One region of the Clostridium sp. BJN0013 genome, then DNA from elsewhere that is predicted to be linked to it. Evidence: a T-box and tRNA genes for the amino acid it is inferred to sense, from the RefSeq annotation. Region 1 holds a T-box; the other regions hold tRNA genes.
What was found. A T-box is a leader RNA that pairs with one kind of tRNA and senses whether it is charged. The one in region 1 lies ahead of leuS (leucine--tRNA ligase), so its partner is inferred to be a tRNA-Leu.

Region 1 (3,218 bases):
GGCATGTAGTATTCATAAACTCTTCTGATTTTAGAAGAGGAGATTTTCCATCAGGAGAAAATTGTACGTTATAAGGAAGTTCAACTGGTAAATCACTTTCTGGTACTGGCACTGTACCACATTTTTTACAGTATATTATAGGTATAGGTGTTCCCCAGTATCTTTGTCTTGATACAAGCCAATCCCTTAATCTATAATTTGTTTTTCCAGAACCCAATCCTATACTTTCTAATTCCTTGGTTACAGCTTCTTTACCTTCTGGAGTATATAATCCATTAAATTTATCACTATTTATCATATTACCATATTCTACATAGGGTAGGGAAGAACCCCCTTCTATAACCCTTTCAATGGGTAATTTATATTTTGTGGCAAATTCAAAATCCCTTTCGTCATGGGCAGGAACTGCCATCACAGCACCTGTACCATAGGTGTTTAACACATAATCTCCTATCCATATAGGTACTTTTCTTCCGTTTATAGGATTTATAGCGTAGGAACCCGTAAATACACCTGTTTTTTCTCTGGTAATTGATTGTCTTTCAATGTCAGTTTGTTTTTTAGCAGCTTCTCTATATTTTTCAATTTGGTCTTTATATTCTTCTTTAGTAACACTATCCACTAAATCATTTTCAGGGGATATAACTACATAGGTAACACCAAACAAGGTATCCACTCGAGTGGTAAATACATTAAATTTTATATTGGAATCTAATACTTTAAAAGTTACATCTGTACCTGTGGATTTACCTATCCAGTGTCTTTGCATAGCTTTTGTTTTTTCAGGCCAATCTATATTGTCAAGATCCCTAAGCAATTCTTCAGTATAGTCTGTGATCTTAAAAAACCATTGTGTTAAATCCTTTTTTGTAACTTCTGTACCACAACGTTCACATTCACCTTCTTTTACTTGTTCATTGGCGAGTACTGTATTACAGCTGGGACACCAGTTTACAGGAGCATTTTTTCTATAGGCTAAACCGTGTTTATACAATTGAAGAAATAGCCATTGATTCCATTTATAGTAATCAGAACGACAGGTGACTACCTCGTTTTCCCAATTGAACATAGCTCCCATGGATTTAAGCTGTTTTTCCATGGTATCAATATTCTTTTCAGTAGAATCTTTTGGATGGATTCCAGTTTTTATAGCATAGTTTTCAGCAGGAAGACCAAAAGCATCAAATCCCATTGGTTGGAACACATTATATCCTTGCATTCTTTTCATTCTGGCCCAGGAATCTACAGGGGCATAGTTGAACCAATGACCTGCATGAAGATTACTGCCAGAAGGATAAGAGAACATCTCTAAAGTATATAATTTTTTATCTAAATTTTTTTCATCAAAGGTATAAATATTTGTTTGGTCCCATTTCTGTTGCCATTTTTTATCTGTTTTAGTACTGTACATAATATCTTCTCCTTTTACTTATGTTTTTGTGGATTAAAGAGATTTGATCAAGTGATTCTTGGATTCAGATGGAGTTTGTTTATAAGGAGTGCTTTCCTCCGTCTGAATCTTAGAAGAACTTATCCAGGCGCGTAACAGTGGTTATCTCCTACTGTGAAAAAATGAAAGTATTAGCTAATTGCGCGTTCGAATGAATTACATCAGATAAGAAACAGTAGCTTTTGAATAATCTTGATTTAGACTTCCACATTTTTTTATTTCAGTATAGTTTTAGAATATAAAAAAGCTTTTCATCTCTTAGGACTATAAGAGACGAAAAGACTACTTTCCGCGGTACCACTCTAATTAAATCAATAAAATTGATTTCACTCAAAATAAATAACGGTTTCTACCGTATCTGATTTTTTCAGATAAAGCTCTTAAGGTGAGTTCATATTCTATTCACGCTGTTTTTCACCCTGCAACAGTTCTCTTTGGTGATATAAATACTACTATTCCTTCTTCAAAGCTAAGTATTGAATTATTTTACATTTTATAATAGTAATTGACTTTTTGTCAAGAGCTGCCCTTAAATAAAGTAAATTATAATTTTAAAATTATTTTAAAAGAGAACCCGTAAAACAAGAGTTCTCTTTGGCTGCCCATGCTGGATTCGAACCAACAGATGCCTGTTCCAGAGACAGGTGCCTTACCATTTGGCGAATGGGCAATATTATGTGAATCTCAACACTAAATATTATATCATCATAAATTTATATGTCAATAGTTTCATTTTAATAAAGCACATTTATTTTAGGGCCTTTAGTATATATTTATTAGTATAATTTATAAACAATGTTAATAGATAATCATATATTAAAAATATTATTTGTATTCCTATTATAATTAAGTATAAATTAAACTTTATTTTTAAAAGTCCAGGAAAAAATAAGCTGTATAATAAGAATAATACTAATAAACAAAAATTGAAAAATAAAAGTTTTAATATAATTTCAACAGGTAGTTTTTTGAGTTTTTCTATGTGGTATTTAACCAGTCCGTAAAGACCGAAAAATGCCACATAAGATAATACTGTTGATTTTAATCCACATATTAAAAGGGACAACAAGGCAGTTGAAATATAAATTATAAAAGCGGTTTTTTTGTTTGTAATTATGACAGCTAAAGGTATGACAAATGAAGATAGGGCCAGTAAATAAGTTTTGTTTAAAGGAACTATTCCGCTTAAGTACACTAAAACAACGCCTATGGTAGTTAACAGGCCGCCCTTGGCAATATAAGAGGTATTACTGGAAATTTGAACCATATAGGACTCATCCTTTCTTTAAATATTAACAGCCTCCACAATCCCCACAATCACACAGACAGTCAAGACAATATAAGGTAGCACAAATATTGCATATATCATCTCTTTTTCTAGTATCGTAATAAGGCTGTCTATAGGAATTATTCATTCCTCTAAGCTTGTTAAGGGCATTTTGATATTTAAAATTATTGGGATCAAGACTACAAGCAGTAGTTAAATTATTATAAGCATCATTATACCAGGCTCTTCTCATATTTAAAATTCCCATAAGGTAATGCCACTGGGCATCTCTTGTCTTAATTCCCACAAGTACTGATTCTGCATTTCTAATATTACCATTATAAATATCATTTTCTACAGATTGATAAATTGAGGAGTTAGAGCCGTTGTAAGTATTATCACTCCTACTATTATATGTACCTTTTGATGGGTTCTTCATTAAATAATCGTAAGCCTCATTTATTTCTCTCATTTTATCTTCGGCTAAATCTCTAAGTGGAT
Region 2 (3,218 bases), 1.0 Mb from region 1:
ACCGCGAAAATTTACTGAATAAAATTCGTCAATTGGAATTTGCTACACTAGATTTAAGTATATTTTTAGATAACTTTCCCGATAACAAAAAAGCATTATCAGACTTCAATACATTCTCAAAACAGCTTATGAAACTTATAAGAGAATATGAACTAAACTTTGGTGCTCTATTTAATTTTGGCTTCTCCCAAAGTCAGTACCCCTGGACATGGGTAAATGAACCCTGGCCTTGGGAATCTGACATGTAGGAGGTAGTATATATGTGGATTTATGAAAAAAAATTACAACATCCTGTAAATATTAGATGTAAAGACCTTCAAATGGCAAAATATCTGGTTGCCCAATACGGAGGTCCCGATGGGGAATTAAGTGCCGGTATTAGATACTTGAATCAACGTTATACTATGCCTACCGGTAAAACCCAAGGACTACTTACAGATATAGGTACTGAGGAATTAGCCCATGTTGAAATTATAGCTACAATGATATATCAACTATTAAAAGATGCTACTATAGATGAAATTAAAGAAGCAGGACTAGCTTCCCACTATACCCAGCATGGTAAAGCTACTTTTCCTGTAGATGCCAATGGCGTTCCATGGACAGCTGCATATATTCAAGCTTCAGGAGATCCTATAACAGATCTTCATGAAGATATGGCCGCTGAACAAAAAGCCAGGACAACTTATGAACATCTAATAAAGTTAACAGACGATGCCGACATAATAGATGTTTTGAAATTTCTATGGGCAAGAGAAATTGTCCATTTTCAACGTTTTGGAGAAGCTCTTGTACAAATACAGGACTTCATGGATACTAAAAAATGCTTTTAATAATGATTGATAATTAACAAATTGAGAGTTAAGGATTACAAATAAGTATTTCTTTAACTCTTAACTTGTTATTTGAGGACTATTATTTTTTAGGAGTACTTGATATTCTACCCTCCTATAAATTGTCCTCCATTTATATGTATAATTTCACCTGTAACATAAGAAGATTCCGGTGAAGCAAGAAATACATAAGCTGGTGCTATTTCCACTGGCTGTGCAGGTCTTTTTATAGGACTATTGGAACCAAACTTACCTACTTTTTCAGCACTAAAGGATGACGGAATAAGAGAAGTCCATACTGGTCCCGGTGCTACTGCATTTACCCTTATATTTCTGCCTATCAAAGATAAAGCCATAGAACGGGTGAAAGACACTATGGCACCTTTTGTGCAGGAATAATCTAAAAGTGTTTCATTACCACTATAAGCAGTTATAGATGAGGTATTAATTATAGAACTTCCAGGATTAAGATATGGCAATGCAGCCCTGGTAAGATAAAACATACTAAATATATTAGTTTTAAAAGTCCTTTCCAGCTGTTCATTTGTTATATCTTCAATACTATTTTGGGTAAATTGTACTCCAGCATTATTTACTAATATATCTATCTTATTAAACTTATCCATGGTATTTTTAACTGCAGTACTGCAAAAATTATCATCTGAAATATCCCCTGGTAATAACAAACACTGTCTCCCATTTTTTTCAACAATTTCTTTTGTGTATTTGGCATCATCATGTTCGTCATAATAAATTATTGCCACATTGCACCCTTCCTTTGCAAAAGCTACAGCAACTGCCCTTCCTATACCGCTGTCTCCTCCCGTAATTAATGCGACCTTGTCTTTTAACCTATTGTTTCCATTGTAATTTGGATCTTCAAATACAGGTCTGGGATTCATTTGAGATTCTATACCCGGATGTCTATTTTGTATCTGTTCAGGAACAGCTTTAGGAAAGTTTAAGTAAAATTCATTATTCATATTTTATAAATCCTCCTATACTATTTTAAAATCAATTAACAATAGTATTGGTAGATATAAAAATTATAATTCATAAAATATAATAAATTAAAAAAGAGCAGGTTAAACCTTACTCTACTATTAGAAACTACTTAAATCATTTATTTTGGTGCGAAGGATGGGACTTGAACCCACACGATGTTACTCGCTACCCCCTCAAAGTAGTGCGTCTGCCTATTCCGCCACCTTCGCATTCTTCACATTATTTACATTCTTAAAATAATAAAAGTATTATTTAATTCATACAACTTCAAACATACCATATCTCCCAGCCTAACATTACAATAGTATTATAATCACTTTTCATAGGGCTGTCAACTAAGATTTAATAATGTATAATTGTTAAATTACTCATTAAGGGGTCTTTATATAAAAATTTGTAAATCCTATAATTTACCTCAACCCTTTTAATATATTTATCTGTTTCCTTAAACGGTATGTAATCAAGATTTTTTCCATCTGTTGAATGCTCCGAATTACTTAACCACTTTTGTACATTTCCTCTCCCCCCATTATATGCTGCCAGTACAAGCTTCATATCATTGTTAAATTCTGCCTTCAAGTCATTTAAGTACCAACATCCCATTTTAATATTAAATTCCGGATCATATAGCATGTCTTCATTAAAATCAATTATATTCATTTTTTCTGCTGCCCATTTAGCTGTATCTGGAGTTATCTGCATGAGACCTATGGCATCTTTATTTGATTTTACATATCTTTTAAAATTACTCTCTGTTTTAATTACAGCAATTACAAAATAAACATCCAGATTATACTCTTTAGAATACTTTACTATATAATCTGAATATTTTAAAGGAAAATAATATTTTACCACACTTTTTGCACTGAATATTGCCATTATTATTAATAGTACTACTACTATTTTCATTTTAGATTTCAATGTTATTTATGCCTTAAATATTGTATTTTAAGGCACTCCACCCCCTACAATTTCATAGTTATCTTATTTAATATTTCTTTTAACTGTTTTTTGGTTTCATCTAAGGTATTTGAGTTATCCAATACAAAATCAGCATATTTTCTCTTTTCTTCTAAAGACATTTGAGAATTTATTCTATCAATTATCTGATTTTTTGTCAATTGATCTCTCTCTTTTACTCTAAATATTTGAGTTTTTTTATTTACCCACACCAGTATAATTATATCTATATATTTATAAAATCCGCTTTCTATAAGAGTTGCCCCATCTATTACACAGATCTTATCTCCCTTTTTATATAACTCATCTATTTTTTCAAATATTTCTTTTTTAATAAAAGGCATTATTATATCTTCATATATATTTTTTTTATCCTTATTTGAAAATATATAATCTCCAAATTCTCTTCTTTTTAGCTTT
Region 3 (3,218 bases), 590 kb from region 1:
CTGAAACTCTATTCAATCTTAAATCATTCATTTTTTTCCTCCTCTTATAAATCTAGCCAAAAATCAAGTATCAATCAATGCTATTTTAATCTTAAAAATCTATACCGGCTTTTCTATAAATTTCAATAAGATGCCCTACAGGACCAACTCCTCTACCTAAATTAAATGAATTTTCTATAGCTTTGGTTATATACTCTTTCGAGAGGAGCATACACTTATCAATGCTGTAACCTTTAGCAAGATAAGATGCTATGGCAGAAGACAAAGTACATCCTGTACCATGGGTATTTTGGGTATTTATTTTATGTCCCTGTAAATTTAATATGCCGCCATCATAAAGTAAAATGTCATCTGCATCATTACACCTGTGTCCTCCTTTTACAAGTACACTTTTTGCTCCTAATTTTTTTATTTTAAAAGCTGCCCTTTCCATATCTTCTCTACTTTCTATTTTTAATCCAGTAAGTACTTCTGCTTCTGGAATATTGGGAGTTATAACATCTGCAATTTTTACCATATCTTTTATAGCTTGCTTGGCTTCTGGTCTTAAAAGAAAATATCCGCTTTTCGATATCATTACAGGATCCAATACTATATTTTTAGCCTTATATTCTGCCAGAAGTTTTTGTATTACAAATATAGTATCGCTATTTGAGACCATGCCAATTTTTACCGCATCTACTTCTATATCATCAAATACAGCTCTTATTTGAGACTCTACTATTTCAGGACTTACATCCATAACAGCTTGTACTCCCATTGTATTTTGTGCTGTAACAGCAGTAATTACACTCATGCCATATACCCCAAGAGCACTCATAGTTTTTAAGTCTGCCTGTATACCAGCTCCTCCCGAACTGTCAGAGCCTGCAATTGTTAATACCTTTTTCATCAAAAACACCTCCATTTATAAATTACTCATCCCCCATTTTGAAGAAGCTGGGAGTATTATCTGATTCCACCCTTCGAATAAAAATAAAAAGTGTATGCAGAAAAACATACACTTAAAAAGCCTATAAGACTATATAATATTGTTTCCCTACGCCAGCTTTACCTGGATCAGGTTCAAAGGGTTAGAAATACTTCTTCTCAGCTTTTACAAGCACCCCCACAAAACTATTATATTTTACTTTTATTTTACTACAGTAATAAAAATTTGCAACCTAAATTTTATATACAAATTTTTCACACTCACCCTTCTATTAGTATTTTACTTTTATCTATTTCATCTGAAAACATTTCACACAAAACTCTTACTAATATTTTTACACATTTATATTCTAAACCTAAAACTACTATAAAAGATTTTCTGCTAAGTTTTGAAATTCTAGTTGACAAATACTTTAGCACCTGTTATTATTTTATATGTTAACTACAGGAATTAATAGACATTAAAAGTAAATCAAACTGGTTTATATCATGCCGAAGTGGTGGAATTGGCAGACGCAACGGACTCAAAATCCGTCGCTGGCAACAGCATGCGGGTTCAAGTCCCGCCTTCGGCACCAGGTCATATTGACGGAAAAAGACTCTTCAGATTACTCATCTAAAGAGCCTTTTTCATCTCTATATTCCCTAACTTATTTTTACTATAACTCATTCTCAAAAAATGTGATCAATATTACCATCAATCAGATTTTTTTTTAAACCTCCTAGTTTTTATTTATAAGTTAATTTATCCTTGAGATAAATATTTTTTATTCTATACTACCTAATAACTCATTTGCAATGTTTATGCTTTCTAACCTCATAATACTTTCCTCTGCACTTCCATAACTTAAAAGATTAATACTGCCGTACCATACAATTTTCTGATCAAATATTGCAAATTTCTGATATATATTTGTTTTAAAAATAATATCTATTCCAGACATCCTTATAAATTTATACATTTCCATTAAAGCACCTTTATCTTTTTCTTTAAAATCTGTTTCTGGACGAGTAACTACCTTGACCCTATTTCCATTTTTTATTGCAATCATCAAAAGTTTTAACATTTGCGACAGTCTTCTTTTGCTTATAAAAGGACTAACTATAATAATTTCATGTTTAGTTGAAAAAACATCATTACTAAATACAGTTAAAAAATTATTATTGTTATAAATCAAATTTATTGTTTCAAATGGTTTACTCTCACTTTTAGCGGAATATCCTATTGAAGCATATCCCTTTAACCTTTTTTCATACATTCTTTCTAATACACCAATATGTACATCAACATAATCATAAATTTGAACTTCATTTTTATTATCATATATTCTGTGAAGTCTACCAGCATATTGCTGCAGCGTTCCTTTCCATGCTATAGGCATTGCAAGAAATAGAGTATCTAGTCTCGGTTCATCAAAGCCTTCTCCTACAAATTTACCTGTAGCTACTATTACAAAGCTACTTTGTTTTGCTATACTTGAAAGTTTCTCTAATTCAGTTTTCTTTTCTTTAACTGACATTCTTCCAGTAAGTACAATAACATTAGGTAGTTTTTTTTCTAAAGCATTAGCAAGTATTTCGACATGTGCTGTTCTTTCAGTTAAAACTATGGGATTTCGGCCCTCTTTTACACAACTTATAACATCACTAATAATTAATTCATTTCTAATCTGACTAGTACTTATTTCAGAATATATTTCTGCTATTGTCCATTCCTTTTCATTTTGACAAACAGGTTTTCTAAAAGAAGTAAATCTCGGAATAACATAATGTTCAAAAGGTTGTTTTTCAGCCTGCTTTCGTGCATCGACCTTGTATCTAATAGGACCACACTGCATAAATATTATAGGATGATGACCATCCTTCCTTATTGGAGTTGCAGTTAATCCATAAACATATTTTGCCCATGTATTTTTTAGTATTTGTTCAAAGCTAAAGGCTGAAACGTGATGACATTCATCCACTAAAACCATTCCATAACTTTTTACTAATTCTTTGACTTCATTTTTTCTTACTAACGACTGCATTATAGCAATATCAATGATACCATTTAAGTTATTTTTGCCTGCCCCTATTTGTCCTATAATACTGAGATTCTTTTTTCGTCCTCTCTTTTTAATATTATCAACCTTTAAAAATTCATTTACTGTTAAAAACTGGTTTAATCTTTCTTTCCATTGTTCTAACAATTGTTGAGTGTGTACAATTATAAGGGTATTTACCCTTCTTTCAGCTATTAACTTAGCTCCAATAACAGTTTTACCAAAACCAGTGGTTGCAGATAACAC
Region 4 (3,218 bases), 210 kb from region 1:
GTAGTAATTATAATGTCAGATCTTTCAAATCCAATCTTAAATTCATCTAAAAGTCTTTCGGGATTATCTCCTACTACAGATTGGTGGTATACTTCTATGCCTAAATTTGCCAATTCTTTAGAAATAAATTGAGAGTTTGTATTTACTATATCTCCCAATAAAATTTCGGTGCCTACACATAATATTTCAGATTTCATGGCTTAACTACCTCCGTATTTTAAGTATTTAAACAATTTTTTAATTAAACTGTTATAGTTTTATAATATCATAAAATTATGTCTATTTTTAGGGAATAATATAATTAAAATAATACTTTTTACATATCCAAAATTATAACTGTATAGTATAATAATTATGTGGAAATAAAGAGGTGGTCAAAATGAGTAGAAGAGCTCAGTCAAAAAAGTCAAAACTAGTATTAAGAAAAAGATTGTCAGTGGCAATTATATGTGCTTTAGCTATCTTTATAAGCATAAGTTGTGGATTCATAGTATATCATTATAATGATATAAAATACTGGGATAATTTAATTTATCCTAAGGTTTCTATAAACAATATAGATCTTTCTGGAAAAACCAAGACAGAAGCTGAAAATATAGTAAAAGCCGCCTATTCAGACGAGATACAAAATAAGAAAATTATTGTAATTGCTGAAGATAAAGAATATGAATTATCTTATTCAAATCTCAGCGCAAAGTATAATGTAAGTGAAGTGGTAAATCAGGCTTATTCCTATGGAAAGGATACTAACATATTTAAAAAATATAAAATTTTAAATTCACCTGACCCTGTAAATTACACATTAAAATTTACTTATAATGAAAAACCTGTAGAAACATTTATAGATGATATTGAAAAACAGATTAACTTAGATCCTATAAATGCATCTTTGAAAATGGGAAGTGTAGGTTTTATAATAAATCCTGATCAAAATGGAATTGAATTAAATAAAGAGGCACTGAAAAAGGAGTTGACTTCTAAAATAGATGGTAGTGTAGGTAAAAATTTAAGTGTGAAGGCAGAGCTTAAGTCTATAGAAGCCTCAATAAAGGCAGAAGAGTTAGAAAGTGTTGATACATTAATATCAAGCTTTAGTACAAACTATGGAAGTATATCTTCTTCTGAGAGAGCAAATAACATAGGGCTTGCTACGGGAAGTATAAATGGATATATAGTAATGCCTGGAGACACTTTTAGTTTTAATGGAGTTGTGGGGGAAAGAACTGCGGCTAAAGGGTATCAAGCAGCTCCTGTTATTATTGGAGATAAGCTGGAGGCAGGATTAGGAGGGGGAATATGTCAGGTGTCTTCTACGCTTTATAATGCAGTCAATAATGCAGGACTTCCTTCTGTGGAAAGAACACATCACACCCTTCCAGTACACTATGTAAAAGAAGGTATGGATGCTACTGTAGATTATGGAAACATAGATTATAAGTTTAGAAATGACTTTAAATATCCTATATATATAGAAGGATATACTTCAGGAGGAAATATAGTATTTAATTTGTATTCAAATTCTGATGTAGTAAATTGATAAATGGATTTATATATTTTAATAAAAATAGAACTTATATATTAACTTAATTAAAAAAGTATGATATAATATCTAAGTAATTTTGCGGATATGGCGGAATTGGCAGACGCGCTAGATTCAGGTTCTAGTGAGGGTAACTTCATGCAGGTTCAAGTCCTGTTATCCGCACCATAATCCTCGTGAATTCAATACTTCATGGGGTTTTATTTTTTTATAATTTATTAAAAATATCAAGAAACCCCCTATAAGATTCTTTGAAAATTTTTAATAGAATTAGTGAGGGGTTTTTATTTTGTATATTTGTAAATTTGAAAGTAAAAGGTGAAGATATGCAAAATAAAATTGAGTTAAAAAAGAATGGTATTGATAAAGGATTTGATAAATTTATTTTTTATTGTAAAGTAAGGAATTTAAGATCAACTACTATAAAATATTATAATGATGTAATTAATACTAATGTTACAGTGAATTAAGATTGGGGAAGTTTAATTATGATTTCATTAATAGTGGCAGTGTCAGAAAATAATGTTATAGGTAATAATGGAATAATACCCTGGAAGGTAAAAGGCGAACAGAAGAGATTTAAAGAGCTAACTACTAGAAAAACAATAATTATGGGTAGAAAATCTTTTCAAGAGATAGGAAAACCATTGCCAAATAGAAAGACAATTATTATTTCAAATACTGTAAATATAATAGCTGATAATTGTACAACTGTAAAATCTTTGTCTGAAGCATTTGATTTAGTTAAAGGCGAAGATGAAGTATTTGTTGCTGGCGGAGGGCAAGTATACAAAGAGGCGTTGCCTTATTCAGATAAAATATACCTTACTGTAATTGATAAAATAATAGATGGTAATATCTATTTCCCTCAAATTGATAAAGATGATTTTGTAAAAACCTATGAAGAAAGAATTGAGGGTGAAATACCATATACATATTATACTTATGAGAGAAAAAGAAAGTAGGGTAGGGTTTATTAATTGTAAATCTAAGATATTTGAACAATGGTAATTTACAATATTATTTGTGTAAATAGAAGGATATTTAATTATTCTGTGGAATATTACAATAATAGATAAAATAAAAATATACACTTAAGGAAAAATCTTAGATAATCACAATAACTTTATAACATATAAATTGTTAATAATTAAGGGGTGATTTTATGAAATATGATGATTTTCCATATTATGTAAAATACAATGATGAAGAAATTCAATGTCATGTTTTTAGGTGGGATAATACTTTAAGAGTAAAATGTAAATACAAAAATACTTCAGTAGAATGTACTTGTTCCTATAAAAAATATTTAGAAGATATGTCTATAATTGAAACTATGGTTAATAAACATTTAAAAATAATTGATAAAAAAGGAAAAGAGTTTTATCAGTATTATAAACTAAAAGAGATAATGGAAATTTTAAAAGATTAAATATAATTATGCTATATGAAAGAGGATCGTAATTTAATGAAAAATATAAACTTAAAATTGAAAGAATTAAAAAAATATGTTTTCGAAAGAAAAATGAAATTAATGATTTGTATAATAATTTAATAAATTCTATATTAAAAAGAGATATGGAATTACTTTCAAAAAAATACAAGGTAATGAAAATGGTAAAACCTAGCTTTTGTAAAACGGACTATTTCAGATGTCATATAGATAGAAATGTACTTG

Region 2: it has a tRNA-Leu gene. The T-box ahead of leuS (leucine--tRNA ligase) is inferred to sense a tRNA for this amino acid. The anticodon was not compared.
Region 3: it has a tRNA-Leu gene. The T-box ahead of leuS (leucine--tRNA ligase) is inferred to sense a tRNA for this amino acid. The anticodon was not compared.
Region 4: it has a tRNA-Leu gene. The T-box ahead of leuS (leucine--tRNA ligase) is inferred to sense a tRNA for this amino acid. The anticodon was not compared.

What each region holds. Positions count from the first base shown of each region.
Region 1 covers NZ_CP162495.1:384,136-387,353, forward strand. Annotated here, with positions in the region: gene leuS (leucine--tRNA ligase) at 1-1,411, opposite strand, end outside; T-box leader at 1,717-1,926, opposite strand; tRNA gene AB3K27_RS02135 (tRNA-Gln) at 2,046-2,120, opposite strand; gene AB3K27_RS02140 (J domain-containing protein) at 2,743-3,218, opposite strand, start outside.
Region 2 covers NZ_CP162495.1:3,454,263-3,457,480, forward strand. Annotated here, with positions in the region: gene AB3K27_RS17910 (spore coat protein CotJB) at 1-248, shown strand, start outside; gene AB3K27_RS17915 (manganese catalase family protein) at 261-833, shown strand; gene AB3K27_RS17920 (SDR family oxidoreductase) at 941-1,816, opposite strand; tRNA gene AB3K27_RS17925 (tRNA-Leu) at 1,963-2,047, opposite strand; gene AB3K27_RS17930 (lytic transglycosylase domain-containing protein) at 2,181-2,759, opposite strand; gene coaE (dephospho-CoA kinase) at 2,804-3,218, opposite strand, start outside.
Region 3 covers NZ_CP162495.1:978,947-982,164, reverse strand. Annotated here, with positions in the region: gene thiM (hydroxyethylthiazole kinase) at 1-31, opposite strand, end outside; gene thiD (bifunctional hydroxymethylpyrimidine kinase/phosphomethylpyrimidine kinase) at 92-892, opposite strand; TPP riboswitch at 1,019-1,120, opposite strand; gene AB3K27_RS05240 (hypothetical protein) at 1,192-1,338, opposite strand; tRNA gene AB3K27_RS05235 (tRNA-Leu) at 1,422-1,508, shown strand; gene AB3K27_RS05230 (DEAD/DEAH box helicase family protein) at 1,698-3,218, opposite strand, start outside.
Region 4 covers NZ_CP162495.1:597,165-600,382, forward strand. Annotated here, with positions in the region: gene AB3K27_RS03260 (competence/damage-inducible protein A) at 1-197, opposite strand, end outside; gene AB3K27_RS03265 (VanW family protein) at 380-1,537, shown strand; tRNA gene AB3K27_RS03270 (tRNA-Leu) at 1,622-1,708, shown strand; gene AB3K27_RS03275 (hypothetical protein) at 1,846-2,010, shown strand; gene AB3K27_RS03280 (dihydrofolate reductase) at 2,029-2,505, shown strand; gene AB3K27_RS03285 (hypothetical protein) at 2,706-2,972, shown strand; gene AB3K27_RS03290 (hypothetical protein) at 3,149-3,218, shown strand, end outside.